Regions from separate parts of the Cupriavidus sp. UBA2010 genome, predicted to be linked through region 2. Evidence: predicted binding sites of a transcription regulator. Region 2 holds the regulator's gene; the other holds the start of a gene.
What was found. Region 2 encodes LexA, which represses DNA repair genes until DNA is damaged. Its sites were predicted from a motif close to ACTGTATNNNNATACAGT; they were not measured.

Region 1 (6,460 bases), on a different contig from region 2:
CGAGCTGCCAGACCGAATCCCCGGCCAGATCGCCTGCCGGCAACTGCGAGCGCAGGACCGGCGGGACGTCGGAAGGGGTTTGCGCGGATGCAGGGTCGCCGGTCCCTTCCCCTTGCGGCGCAGCGGCCTGCGCGGGGAATTCTCCTAGGCGGTGCGGGAACAGGACGAGCGGCGGCGGAGGTGGTGGCGGCGGCGCCAGCGAGTCGGGCGGGCCGACAAAATCCGGATCGACGGCATTCGTCGCTTCGACGGGCTTCGCGCTATCAGCGGGCGTTGCAGCTTCCGGGGAAGTTGCCCCGTTAGCGGGCGGCGTGGCCTCGGGCGAACTGGCCGCCTCGGCGGGCTTGGCTGCCGCATCCGTCGGTGCGGACGACAGGATCAGGTCGCCAAGCGGATCGGCTGAAGGTGCCGAAGCTGCCGGTGCGGCAACTGATTCAGGAACTGCCGCCGCTGGCTCCAGGGACGCCATCACCGAGGCAGCGGGCGGCACCGTGCTCTCCGCGATGAACGGTGGCGGGGTGACGGAACTGCCGGTATGCGCGCACGCACCCAGTCCCCACGCGGCCAGTACGGCAAACGTGAGGCGACGACGGGCAAGCAGACGATGGGGGCGCAAAGCAGGACGCAGCATGGCAACGACGAAACCGGTTTGGTACGAACACCGGAACAAGGGCTCAGGTTTTATCAGGTGAACTGTTGGACTACAAGGTGGGTTACAAAATCCGCCGAAATGCCCAGCTTTTCACATTACGAAAGGCTGCGGGACGATCCAGCCATGCCCCGTGCATCATTTCCGAACATGCCCGTTATCCGTTGCAGAAGTGCGAATTCCTAGCGAAAACCCCCATTCTGATGGGGCTCCGTGCCCAAAACGCCACCGCTATAATCGACCGGCCTGTCTTTCCGACAACACATCCGGATTCCCGACAGTTCTGCATACATACATATCAATAACGAGGAGATGTCCATGGAACGTCGTTCCTTCCTGTTGAAAGCGTCCGCCGTGGCCGCCACCGGAGCGCTCGCCGCCTGCGGCAAGGAAGAAAAGCCCGCCGCGCCGGCAGCATCGGCCAGCGCCCCAGCCGCCCCTGCTGTCATCGGCAGCAACCCGGCAGTGGAATGGCGGATGGCTTCGAGCTTTCCGAAGTCGCTGGACACCATCTATGGCGGCGGCGAACTGCTGGCGCAACGTGTGAAGGAACTGACGGACGGCAAGTTCAACATCAAGGTATTTGCCGCAGGTGAAATCGTGCCGGGCCTGCAGGTGCTGGACGCCGTGCAGAACCAGACCGTGCAGATCGGCCATACCGCCGGCTACTACTACTTCGGCAAGAACCCGACGCTGTGCTTCGATACGACGATTCCGTTCGGCCTGACCGCGCGCCAGCAGAACGCCTGGATGCTGCAGGGTAACGGCATGAAGCTGATGCGCGAGTTCTTCAAGGAATACAACGTCGTCAACTTCCTGGGCGGCAACACCAATGCGCAGATGGGTGGCTGGTTCCGCAAGGAAATCAAGAGCGTGTCGGATCTGCAGGGCCTGAAGTACCGCATCGCCGGGTTTGCCGGCGTGGTGCTGTCGCGCCTGGGCGTGGTGCCGCAGCAGATCGCCGGTGGCGATATCTACCCGGCGCTGGAAAAGGGCACGATCGACGCAGCCGAATGGGTGGGCCCGTACGACGACGAGAAGCTCGGCTTCTACAAGGTGGCGCCGTACTACTACTACCCGGGCTGGTGGGAAGGCAGCGCTCAGCTCTCGTTCTATGCGTCGGCACCCGAGTTCGAGAAGCTGCCCGCGCTGTACAAGCGCGCGCTCGAAACGGCCACCATCGAGGCCCATACGAACATGATGGCGAAGTACGACACCGTGAACCCGCAGGCGCTGGCCCGTCTGCTGGAAAACGGCGTGAAGCTGCGTCCGTTCTCGAAGGAAATCATGGAAGCCTGCTTCAAGGCCACCCAGGAAGCCTACGCGGACGAAAGCGCCAAGAACCCGTCGTTCAAGAAGATCTTCGACGACTGGCGCGTGTTCCGTAACAACGAAGCCGCGTGGTTCAACGTGGCCGAGCAGGCATTCTCGCAGTTCAGCTTCGCCCGCAAGCTGTAAGCAGCAAACGCCCCTCTCCCGCGCGGAGAGGGGCGAGTGGAGAGGGCCGGCACTTTATCCGCTAGCCACGCCCGCAAGGCGCTCACACGCGCTTTCTCCCGCCCCGGTAGAATCCGCCCACAACCGGACATCTACCCGGGACATTTCCCCATGCAACTCGGCATCTTCTACGCGCTGCTCGCGTACATCATCTGGGGCCTGCTGCCCCTCTACATCAAATCCCTGCACGGCGTTGCGCCGCTGGAAATCCTGCTGCATCGCATGGTGTGGTCGCTCGTGTTTCTTGGGGCGATCCTGCTGTGGCGCCGGCATTTCGGCTGGCTTCGCGAGGTGGCGGCCAATCCACGCCTGGTGCTCAATTTCGGAGCCAGCGCGGCCCTGCTCTGCTGCAACTGGTTCCTTTATATCTGGGCCGTTTCCGCCGATCGGGTGGTCGACGCCAGCCTGGGCTACTTCATCAATCCCTTGTTCAGCGTGCTGCTTGGCGTGTTGCTGCTGCACGAGCGGCTGCGCCCCGTGCAATGGCTATCGATCGCGATTGCTGCGGCGGGGGTGATCTGGCTCACGGTGACGGCCGGGCAGCTGCCGTGGATCGCGCTCGGCCTGGCGGCATCGTTCGGCGGCTATGGACTGTTGCGCAAGACCGGTGCCCTGGGGGCGCTGGAAGGGCTGTCGCTGGAAACACTACTGCTGTTTCCGTTTGCCGCCGCCGCGCTCGCCTTTCTGTTTCTGACGGGTCAGGACACCACGCGCGCCGCAGCACCGGGTACGCAGGTGCTGCTGGCAATGGCGGGTCCGATTACCGCCGTGCCGCTGCTGTTCTTCGCGGCAGGCGCGCGGCGCATTCCGCTGTCGTTGCTCGGGCTGCTGCAGTACGCCGGCCCGACACTGCAACTGGCGCTCGGCATCTGGCTATATCACGAGCCGTTTCCGCCGCAAAAGCAGATTGGCTATGCGCTGATCTGGGTATCGCTGGCCATCTACGCGGCCGAAGGCCTGCTTGTCAGCAAGCTGCTGCAGCGGAAAACTATTAGCGTTAAGAATGAAGTCGGTGAAAGTACATGAATTTAAATCTATTAAATTGATGGTTTGCGAGAGAGGCCGCTGACAGGCCCTCCGCAAAATCCGGGCGCGGCACTATACTGTACGTTTATACAGTGCTCGATTCTCCCTTTCGTCCATGTCCTTATCCGCACGGCGCATCGCCCATCTCGACATGGATGCCTTCTATGCGTCCGTCGAACTGTTGCGCTACCCGGATTTGCGCGGCCAGGCCGTCGTGATCGGGGGCGGTCGCAACGCCGTGCCCGAGGTCCTGCCCGACGGCACACGCCGTTATGCGCGTCTGCGCGATTACGCCGGACGCGGCGTCGTGACCACGTCCACCTACGAGGCCCGCGCGCTTGGCGTGTTCTCCGCCATGGGGATGATGAAGGCTGCCAAGCTCGCACCCGACGCAATCCTGTTGCCGACCGACTTCGACGCCTACCGGCGTTACTCCGGGTTGTTCAAGGCTGCAGTCAGATCATTCACCGAACAAATAGAAGACCGCGGAATCGACGAGATATATATCGATCTGACTGATGTTGATGGCGAGGCGCGCGATGTGGCGGCCCGCATCAAGGCAGCCGTGAACGCGGCCACCGGGCTGACCTGTTCGATCTGCGTGGCGCCAAACAAGCTGCTGGCCAAGATCGGTTCCGAACTCGACAAGCCCGACGGCTTGACGATCCTGACGCCGGCCGATATCCCGACACGAATCTGGCCGCTGGCGGCCCGCAAGGTCAATGGCATCGGCCCCAAGGCGGCGGAAAAGCTGGCGGCGATCGGCATCGAGACCGTGGGGCAATTGGCGGAGGCCGACACCGCGCTGCTGCAGGCCCATTTCGGCCGCAATTACGCAAGCTGGCTGGCCGAAGTGGCGAATGGGCGCGACGAGCGGCAGGTCGTGGTCAGCTCCGAACCCAAGTCGATGAGCCGCGAAACCACGTTCGAGCGTGATCTGCATCCGCGCAGCGATCGTCCCGTACTGTCCGAGCAATTCACCCGGCTTTGCATGCGCGTGGCCGAAGATCTGCGGCGCAAGGGCTATGTGGGGCGCACCGTCGGCATCAAGCTGCGTTTCGACGACTTCCACACCGTCACGCGCGACCTGACGCTGACCGCCCACACCGCGGACGGCGCGACGATCCGGCATGGCGCCACCGAGTGCCTCAAACGTATCCCGCTGGAACGACGCATCCGGCTGCTCGGCGTACGCGTCAGCGCGTTGATCCCGGCCGCCGATCAGGGCGATGACCCCGCGCCGGTCCAGGAGGAATTGCGCTTCGACGCCGAGCCGGATTCCCCTGTTTTCCGTTGAAGCGGGTTTGAATCCCCTGTGTCATACGGGCCTATCTATGTCCCGGTAGAATCGGCGGCCATGACATCCGCCACCGCCCAACGCGCCGACGCCCCTGCTGCCTGGATCACTCCCCTCCTGGCCACCGCGTGCGGCATGATCGTCGCCAATCTCTACTACGCCCAGCCACTGGTCGGTCCGATCGCGCGGGCGCTCCAGCTTTCTCCCGAGATCGCCGGCCTGATCGTCACGCTGATCCAGATCGGCTATTGCGTGGGGCTGCTGCTGCTGGTGCCTTTGGGCGATATCGTCGAGAACCGCAAGCTTGTACTGACGCTGATCGCCGGCTGCGCGGTGGCATTGGTCGCGGCGGCGCTGGCTACCCACGCGAGCGTGTTCCTGATCGCTGGTTGCGCAATAGGCTTGTGCTCGGTGGCGGTGCAGGTACTGGTGCCGTTCGCGGCACACCTCGCCCCCGAACATGCGCGCGGCCGGGCCGTCGGCAACGTGACCAGCGGTCTGCTGATGGGCATCATGCTGGCGCGCCCGGTATCGAGCCTGGTGGCGGACCTGTTCGGCTGGCATACGATCTTCGCCGCGTCGGCCGTGGCCATGGTGCTGCTTGGCGTGGTGCTGTCGCGCAAGCTGCCGCAGCGCCAGCCGGCGCCCGGCGTGAACTATGTCGAGATGCTTGGTTCGATGGGGCACCTGTTGCGCACGCAGCCGGTGCTGCGGCGGCGCGCGATGTACCAGGCAAGCATGTTCGGCGTATTCAGCCTGTTCTGGACCACCACGCCGCTGTACCTGGCCGGGCCTGCCTTCCACATGTCCCAGACCGGCATCGCCGTGTTCGCGCTCGTGGGCGTGGCCGGCGCGATTGCCGCGCCGATGGCCGGCCGCTATGCCGATCGTGGCCACAGCCGCCAGATGACCGCCATCGCACTGGCGCTTGGCGCTGGCTCCTTCCTGCTGAGCCGCATCGGCGCCGAAGGTTCGCTCATGTCACTAGTGGCCTTGACCGTCGCGGCCATCGTGCTCGACTTTGCCGTGTCGGCCAACCTGGTGATCGGGCAGCGCGCGATCTTCTCTTTGTCCGCGGAGCATCGCAGCCGCCTGAATGGGCTCTACATGGCCATCTTCTTCGTCGGCGGCGCGATTGGCTCGTCGGTTGGCGCATGGGCCTATGCGCGTGCCGGCTGGCCGCTGGCGAGCTGGATCGGCTTCGCCTTGCCGGCCGTCGCCCTGCTCTATTTCCGAACCGAGCCTGCAAGCACCTGACCGCGGTTGAATCAGACGGAAGACGCTCGTCTCCCATGCACCAGACGTCGTCGTGTGCTCTACACTGTGCCAGCATATCGGTACCATCATTCCTGAATCCGTCGTCGCAGTACCCGCAAGATGCGGGCTTGCCGGAGACGTCCAATGGCATGGCACAAACTGCTTCCGCGGCCGCGCTGGCTGCCGCGTGCGGCACTGATATATCCGCAGCGCGTGGTGGTGGTGGGATTTGGCCTGGCGATGCTGCTGATGCTTGTCGTGGCGATGCGCGACCTGTACCTGCTGCGCGAGCGCGTCCTGATCCTGCATCAACACGACCTGGCGCTGCGCGCACTTGGCGCGGAAGCGGTTATCAATGCGGAACGGTTCAAGCTATCGTTCGTGCGCGATTACGCGCAGCAGCTTCTCGAACTCCAGCAGGGTACGAAAGCGTCTACTGACGGCGATGTCGAACGTGCCTATGCGGCACGCAATGAACCTGTCTGGGAATTGCAGGTACCGCTTGGCGACGCGCCGATCGTGGGGGTGTCGCCCCAGACCCTGAAAGGACTGCAAGGTTTCGAACGCCGCGACGAGGACCTGCGGGCGGATCTGCAGGCCGCGCGTCAGCTCAGCCATGTGCTGGGCGTCAGCCAGCGCAGCGACCGTCCCGATGGCACGGTGACGTTCATCTCGAGTAACGGCTTTTACGTGACATATCCCGCGTTGCCACCGGACCGGGCTCCTGCCCTGAT
Region 2 (6,460 bases):
GCGACAAATTCTGTTCGACCGATGCAATGGGCTGTGGCAATGGCTCAAGCCGCACACAGCACCCCGCCGAATTGCTCGGCGAAGATTGGTATCTACATGGCGACTGGGGCATCGAGCCTCAACTCGATGCCCCAGCAAAGACCGGGCTTGGATAACCAGTCGGTCGATTTGATCGCTTCAATCCCCTGAAGCCGGTCTGCACCGCCCAAATGCAGCTTGAGCGGCGCAAACGCTCATGAAAGTATCATGATGACGACCATCCCCCAGATTGTCAGCAGGGTGTTGCCCACAGCGTAGGTCACGGTATATCCAAGGCCTGGCACTTGGCTTTTTGCCGTCTCGCAGATCATGCCGAGCGCAGCAGTGGTTGTGCGCGCGCCGGCACAGACTCCAAGCACGAGTGCCGGATGAAAGCGGAAGACGTACTTGGCCAGGTACATGCCGATAATCAGCGGAACCGATGTGGCGAAAATACCCCAGAGGAAGAGGCTGACACCGAGTTTCTGCAGGCCGGCAATAAAGCCAGGGCCCGCGGAAATACCGACGACCGCGATGAACACATTGAGGCCAACCGAGTTCATGAACCAAAGAGTCGGTTCAGGTATGCGTCCGAAAGTCGGGTGAATGGCCCGGTACCAACCGAAGATAATACCCGCGATCAGCGCGCCACCTGCCGTGGAAAGCGTCAGGGGAATACCGGCGACGTTGATCACGATGGCGCCGATAAATGCGCCGACGGTAATCGCCAGCGACACGAATGCCACGTCGGTCACCGTCGTCGGGCGGTCGATATATCCGACATGCTTTGCCGTTGCATTGATGTCCTGCGTGCGGCCGACCACGGTGATGACGTCACCGCGGTAGAGCTTGGTTTTCGGCAGTACGGGGATGACTGTTTCCGTTGGTCCGCGCTTGATCTTCTTCAGGAAAATTCCACGCGCACCGGGCCACCGAGACATCTCCTGCAGCGTGTGGCCATCAACCTCCTTGTTGGTGATATAGATGTCCACACCCTCCGTCTGCACATTGAGCAGTTCTGAGTCTTCCACTTCCCGGCCGCTTGGTCCCAGTCTGGCAATCAGTTGATCGCGCTTTCCGCCTATTGCGACGATATCGCCAGGCTCCAGAACGGTATCGAGTTGTGCCTCGATAATCTTGCCGCCTCGGCGAATGCGTTCGATAAAGGCGCGTACGCCTTCGGCCGTGCTGGCCTCCAGTTCGGCTACGGACTTGCCGATGTATGGGCTGTGGGGGGCCAGCGCGTAGGCTCGCAGCTCAAACTCATGCCATTCGGTGCCTTCTCCGTCTGCTCCGGCTCCAAGTTGCTGCTCATAATCCTTGCAGGCAGCTACAAGGTCGATGCCAAGCAGTTTGGGGCCGATCTGCGCCAGGAGAATTGCCGAGCCGACTGTACCGAAGATATACGTGACCGCATAGGCGATCGGCATGCCGTCCAGAAGCTGTTTGGCCTCTTCCGGAGATCGGCCCAGGCGATTGATGGCATCAGTGGCGAGACCCATGGAAGCCGAGATTGTCTGCGAACCCGCAAACAATCCGGCTGCCGACCCGAGATCGTATCCGGCGACCATCGCCGCAATGATTGATGCGGCGAGACACAGCACCGCGACTATCGCAGCAAAAATGGCTTGGGGAATGCCATCCTTCGCAATGCCGCGAACGAACTGCGGGCCGACGCCATAGCCCACCGCAAACAGAAACATCAGGAAAAAGACGGATTTCACGTTCGCGGAGATCTTCACGCCGAGGATGCCGATGACGATCGCCACCAGCAGCGTCGATGTCACGGCGCCCAGGCTGAACCCCTTGTAGCTCTTCCCGCCTACCCAGTAGCCGATTCCCAGTGCGAGAAAAATCGCGATCTCGGGGTACGCCTTGAGGGTGGAGACAAACCAGGTCATAGCCTACTCCTGTATTTGTAGACTGATTAGTCAGAACTGCCTTGCCGCGACCGGGTTATTTCTTTTTCGGCTTCTGCGTCTTGCCGCCGGACTCCTGGTATCGCGCCAGATATTCGTCGCGCAGCTTGCGCACCGAGCGCCCGATCTTCACGTAGTCCTCTTCATTCAGATTGGCGAGCGAAACGCGACCAGAGGGGTGACGGGTGCCGAAGCCACCGCCAGGCAACAGGACCACGCCGGCTTCCTCAGCGAGTCTAAACAGGAGCTCATGCGGCTGAATCGATTCGAGCAACCATTTGACGAAATCGGCGCCGACTTCGCGGCTCATTTGTTCGACATCGAGCAGCGTGTAGTAGTCGACCACGTTCTCGTCGACGGGTTCCGGCGCAACGCCCATGCCGCGATAGAGCGCGGCCTTGCGGCTTCTGATCAGCCGCTTCATGGTTTGCTTGTAGTGGTCGGCGGAATCCATCAGCGAGAACAGGGAGAACAGCACCATCTGCACCTGCTGCGGCGTGGAAAGACCGGCGGTATGGTTCAGTGCCACCGTGCGGCTGTCGGCAACCACTCGGTCGATAAAGGGCAGCTTCTCCGGTTCGGTGGTGATGGAGGAATAGCGCTTGTTCAGATCCTTCTGAATATTCTTGGGTAGGTTCGCCAGTTGCTCGTCGAAGAGATTCGACTTGTGGGTGGCAATAACGCCGAGGCGCCAGCCAGTGGCACCGAAGTACTTGGAGTACGAATACACCAGGAGCGTGTTCTTGGGACACATCGCAAACAGCGAGACGAAATTGTCGGCGAAGGTACCGTACACATCGTCTGTCAGGAGAATCAGATCTGGGCGTTCTTCAACGATGCTGGCGATGTATTTCAGGCTTTCATCGCTCATTTTTACGGAAGGCGGATTGCTGGGGTTCACCAGGAAAAACGCCTTAACCTTGGGATCTCGCAGCTTGTCGAGTTCCTTCTTCGGGTACTGCCATCCACTTGCGGGGTCGGCATCGATCGAAACCTCGGTCAGGTGGTATTCGGCCAGTTCCGGAATTTCGATATACGGCGTGAAGATCGGCATTCCCAGTGCGATCGTGTCACCGGGATTGATCAGATGATTGACCTTCAACGAATTGAAGAGGTACGTCATCGCGGCGGTTCCGCCTTCCACGGCGTACAGGTCGAAATCGCCCAGGAACGGATGCGCGCCAATCATTTCCTTGCGGATGTACTGTTTGACGATCTTCTCGCTCAGTCGGAGCATCCGGTCGGGAACCGGATAGTTGCAGGCCAGGATCCCTTCGCACATTTCGTACAGGAAATCACCGCCATCCAGACCGAGCTGGTCGCGCACATACGATACGGCCCCGGTCAGGAACTTGACGCCGGGAACGTCCTTGTGCACGCGGGCATAAAGGTCGAACCGCTCCTCGATACCTGCGCGTCGCGGGAAACCGCCGACACCTTCTGGCAAATACGAAAATGACCTTTCCGATTCGATCATGGCGAACTGGCCGAGCTGCCAGAAACCATGTCGCGGGATGGTTGCCAGAAAATTCGGATTACCTCGCCCGGCGTTTAGCATCAGGCGATTCGATACGCTTCCTGCCAACTTGATGAGTTCGTCCTTGAGTTCGAAAGGCGACAGGCTGGCGAGCCCTGACGTATCGTGCTTGGCCATCGTGCATCTCCTGAAGGTGCTGTGCGGTATAGGGGCGTGGGAGGGACGAAAGGCTTCAACCTCTCGTCATCGTCGGATCGAATGGGGCAAAACCATGCTGGGTTGGCGCTTTCCGCCACGATCGACGTTCTCGGTTGTTACCCTAGCCGGAGAGCGAGAAATTTTCATTGGCCCAAAGAACTACGAATGGCTAGGAAAATGCGCGACGTCGCGAAATCGGGCAAGTAATCTGTAAAGATCAGGAATTGCAGATGCTGCGGAGGAGAAGGATGACGCTCAGATTTCACGAACTCTCTCCCGATGTGCGGGAGGCTCTGGAGTCCATTTGCGCCAGGCACGGATTCGTCCCCGAGGATTTCGAATTCGCGGTTGCGAACGCGCTCAATCCGGGGGAGGGGGCTGCTGCGGATATGGTGACTGTCGAACGCGTGGTCGGCGGTCAGTTGCAGAAATACAAAGGAGGCGCTGGCGGGGCTGCGACCTGGCTGGCTGCCTTTGAGGCAGACCTCGCGTCCGATTGGTTCGGCGCGCCGTTGGCCGATTAATGTCGAGTCAGATTGATGATGGTCGGGCCCCGATCAGCGTCGGGTCCCGGGGCCATCATCGCCCGTACATGCAGCAATGCGCTGCAGTGCATGGTGACAGAAGAGAGCGGGCTGCCTCAATCAAGAGTTTTCGAGGAGGGTTCAGCAAGCTCGAGCATTCGGCAGATGGCGGCCATATTGCCGACCATGGTGCGGCGATGGGTGCCCTGGTAGACGCGAACGCCCTTGATCTGGCGGAAGGGGACCGGCTTGACCGGACGGCGGGATGCGACGGTTTCGGATTGCAGCATGGCAACACCTCGTAATTTGCGTTCAGCAGAAGTCCGCACCCGTCGTCCGTAAAGGACGGGGCGGCGTTGGCAAAGCAAAAGCGGGTGACCGGGGCAGGTGGCCAGCTGCCTGGGTCCGGAGAGTCAGAAGCCTGAAGATCTGATCAGGCCAACTGCGATACCCTCCAGGGAGAACTCATCACGTCCTGCATGCAAGACGATGTTCTGGAAGTCGGGGTTCTCGGCGATCAACTCGATCGTATCGCCGCGTTTCTTCAAGCGTTTGACGGTGACGTCATCGCCCAGACGGGCGACGACAACCTTACCGTTCGCAGCTTCGCTGGCTTTCTTCACGGCAAGCAGGTCGCCATCCAGAATGCCGGCGTCGCGCATGCTCAGGCCGCGAACGCGAAGTAGATAGTCGGGGCGCTCGTCAAAGACAGAGGCATCGACTTGATACTGCCGGTCGATATGCTCGGCAGCCAGAATCGGGCTGCCAGCTGCGACACGACCGACTAATGGCAATGTCAGTTGCAGCACACCCGCCATCGGTAACGAGAACTGATCGGGTCGTTCAGAGTCGCTACGCGTCACCTTCAGGCGAATGCCTCGCGATGCGCCCGGCGTCAGCTCGATCACGCCCTTGCGCGCCAGAGCCCGCAGGTGTTCCTCGGCCGAATTGGGGGAGGAGAAGCCGAATTCGGCGGCGATCTCAGCACGAGTGGGCGGAAAGCCCGTGTTGCGGATCGTGTCGCGGATCAGGTCGAAAATCTGCTGCTGCCGGGGTGTCAGGGTCGCCATGGGTCGCAGGTCTTGTGCCGAAGCACTGTATGTTTAAACAGTATGCTGTGATTTTATACAGTATCGGGTGAAGTGCAAGCACATTTTGCGCAGCCGGCTCAACACGAGTAGTTCCGTGGGGTGAGGCCCACGGGTTTGCCACGGGTTCGGCCAGGCGTTCGCGCAGTTACAATCGGCCCGCCTTCAAGCTCCGTCAACCCCGTCCATGTCCGTACTCCTGCCTCGTATCGTTGTGCTCGCGACTGGCGGCACCATCGCCGGTTCGTCCGCTAATCCTGCCAGTAGCGCGCACTATCAGGCTGCGACAGTACCTGTATCGCAACTTGTGCAGGCAGTGCCCGCGCTGGCAGATGTGGCGCGGGTCGAAGCGGAGCAGGTGGCGCAGGTGGACAGCAAGGACATGATGTTCGATCTCTGGCGGTTGCTTGCCGCGCGAATCGGGTATTGGTCCGCGCAGGCCGATGTCGCCGGAATCGTGATCACACATGGCACTGACACGCTGGAAGAGACGGCGATGTTCCTGCATCTGACGCAGGCTTGCCCGTTGCCTGTCGTGATGACTGCGGCCATGCGCCCATCGACATCGCTTTCGGCTGACGGGCCGCTGAACCTGCTCGATGCGGTGCGCGTGGCGGCAAGCCCGGCGGCGGTTGGCAAGGGTGTGCTCGTGGTCCTGAATCAGCAGATTCATGCCGCGCGTGATGTCGTCAAGGCGCATACGTCGGCTGTCGATGCTTTCCATTCGCCAGTTGCCGGTCCGCTTGGCTTTGTGCAGGATACCTACGTCCATTTCTCGCGCACCCCGGGTCCTGGTCAGGCGCCGCGCTTGCCGGTGCCCGCTGTATGGCCGTTGGTGGAGATCGTCGCCAGCTATGCGCAGCCGGGGAGGGTAGCTATCGACGCGATGGTGGCCGCAGGCGTGCTAGGGTTCGTCGTGGCCGCGGCTGGCAACGGTTCCGTGCACGAAACGCTGACGGCCGCGCTGGTCGACGCCGCGGCATGTGGTATAGCGGTGGCGCGTAGTTCGCGTACCGGTGCTGGTCATGTGGCAATCCCCGCACCGCCGCGACCGACAGGTGGCGTATTCGTCTCGTCGGGTGACCTCAACCCCTACAAGGCGCGCGTGCTGCTGCTGCTGGCGTTGGCTGACGACCCTTCGCTGGGGCGCGATGCGGCCCGGCTTCAGGCGCTCTTCGAGCGGTACTGAGGCAGGCCGGGCGCCGAATTCTTGCGCGAAGGCCCCTTTCCGGGCTA

Region 1: a site for LexA is predicted at 3,249-3,266, ahead of dinB (DNA polymerase IV). Genes of this name have one in related genera too.

The regions. Positions count from the first base shown of each region.
Region 1 covers NZ_DDCI01000015.1:121,264-127,723, reverse strand. The annotation lists gene B2246_RS11520 (carbohydrate porin) at 1-631, opposite strand, end outside; gene dctP (TRAP transporter substrate-binding protein DctP) at 968-2,107, shown strand; gene rarD (EamA family transporter RarD) at 2,258-3,172, shown strand; gene dinB (DNA polymerase IV) at 3,288-4,469, shown strand; gene B2246_RS11500 (MFS transporter) at 4,530-5,726, shown strand; gene B2246_RS11495 (cellulose biosynthesis regulator YedQ) at 5,871-6,460, shown strand, end outside.
Region 2 covers NZ_DDCI01000012.1:194,137-200,596, forward strand. The annotation lists gene B2246_RS08285 (DUF3079 domain-containing protein) at 1-155, shown strand, start outside; gene aspT (aspartate-alanine antiporter) at 234-1,919, opposite strand; gene B2246_RS08295 (bifunctional aspartate transaminase/aspartate 4-decarboxylase) at 1,975-3,591, opposite strand; gene B2246_RS08300 (hypothetical protein) at 3,861-4,136, shown strand; gene B2246_RS08305 (hypothetical protein) at 4,253-4,426, opposite strand; gene lexA (transcriptional repressor LexA) at 4,550-5,206, opposite strand; gene B2246_RS08315 (asparaginase) at 5,412-6,413, shown strand.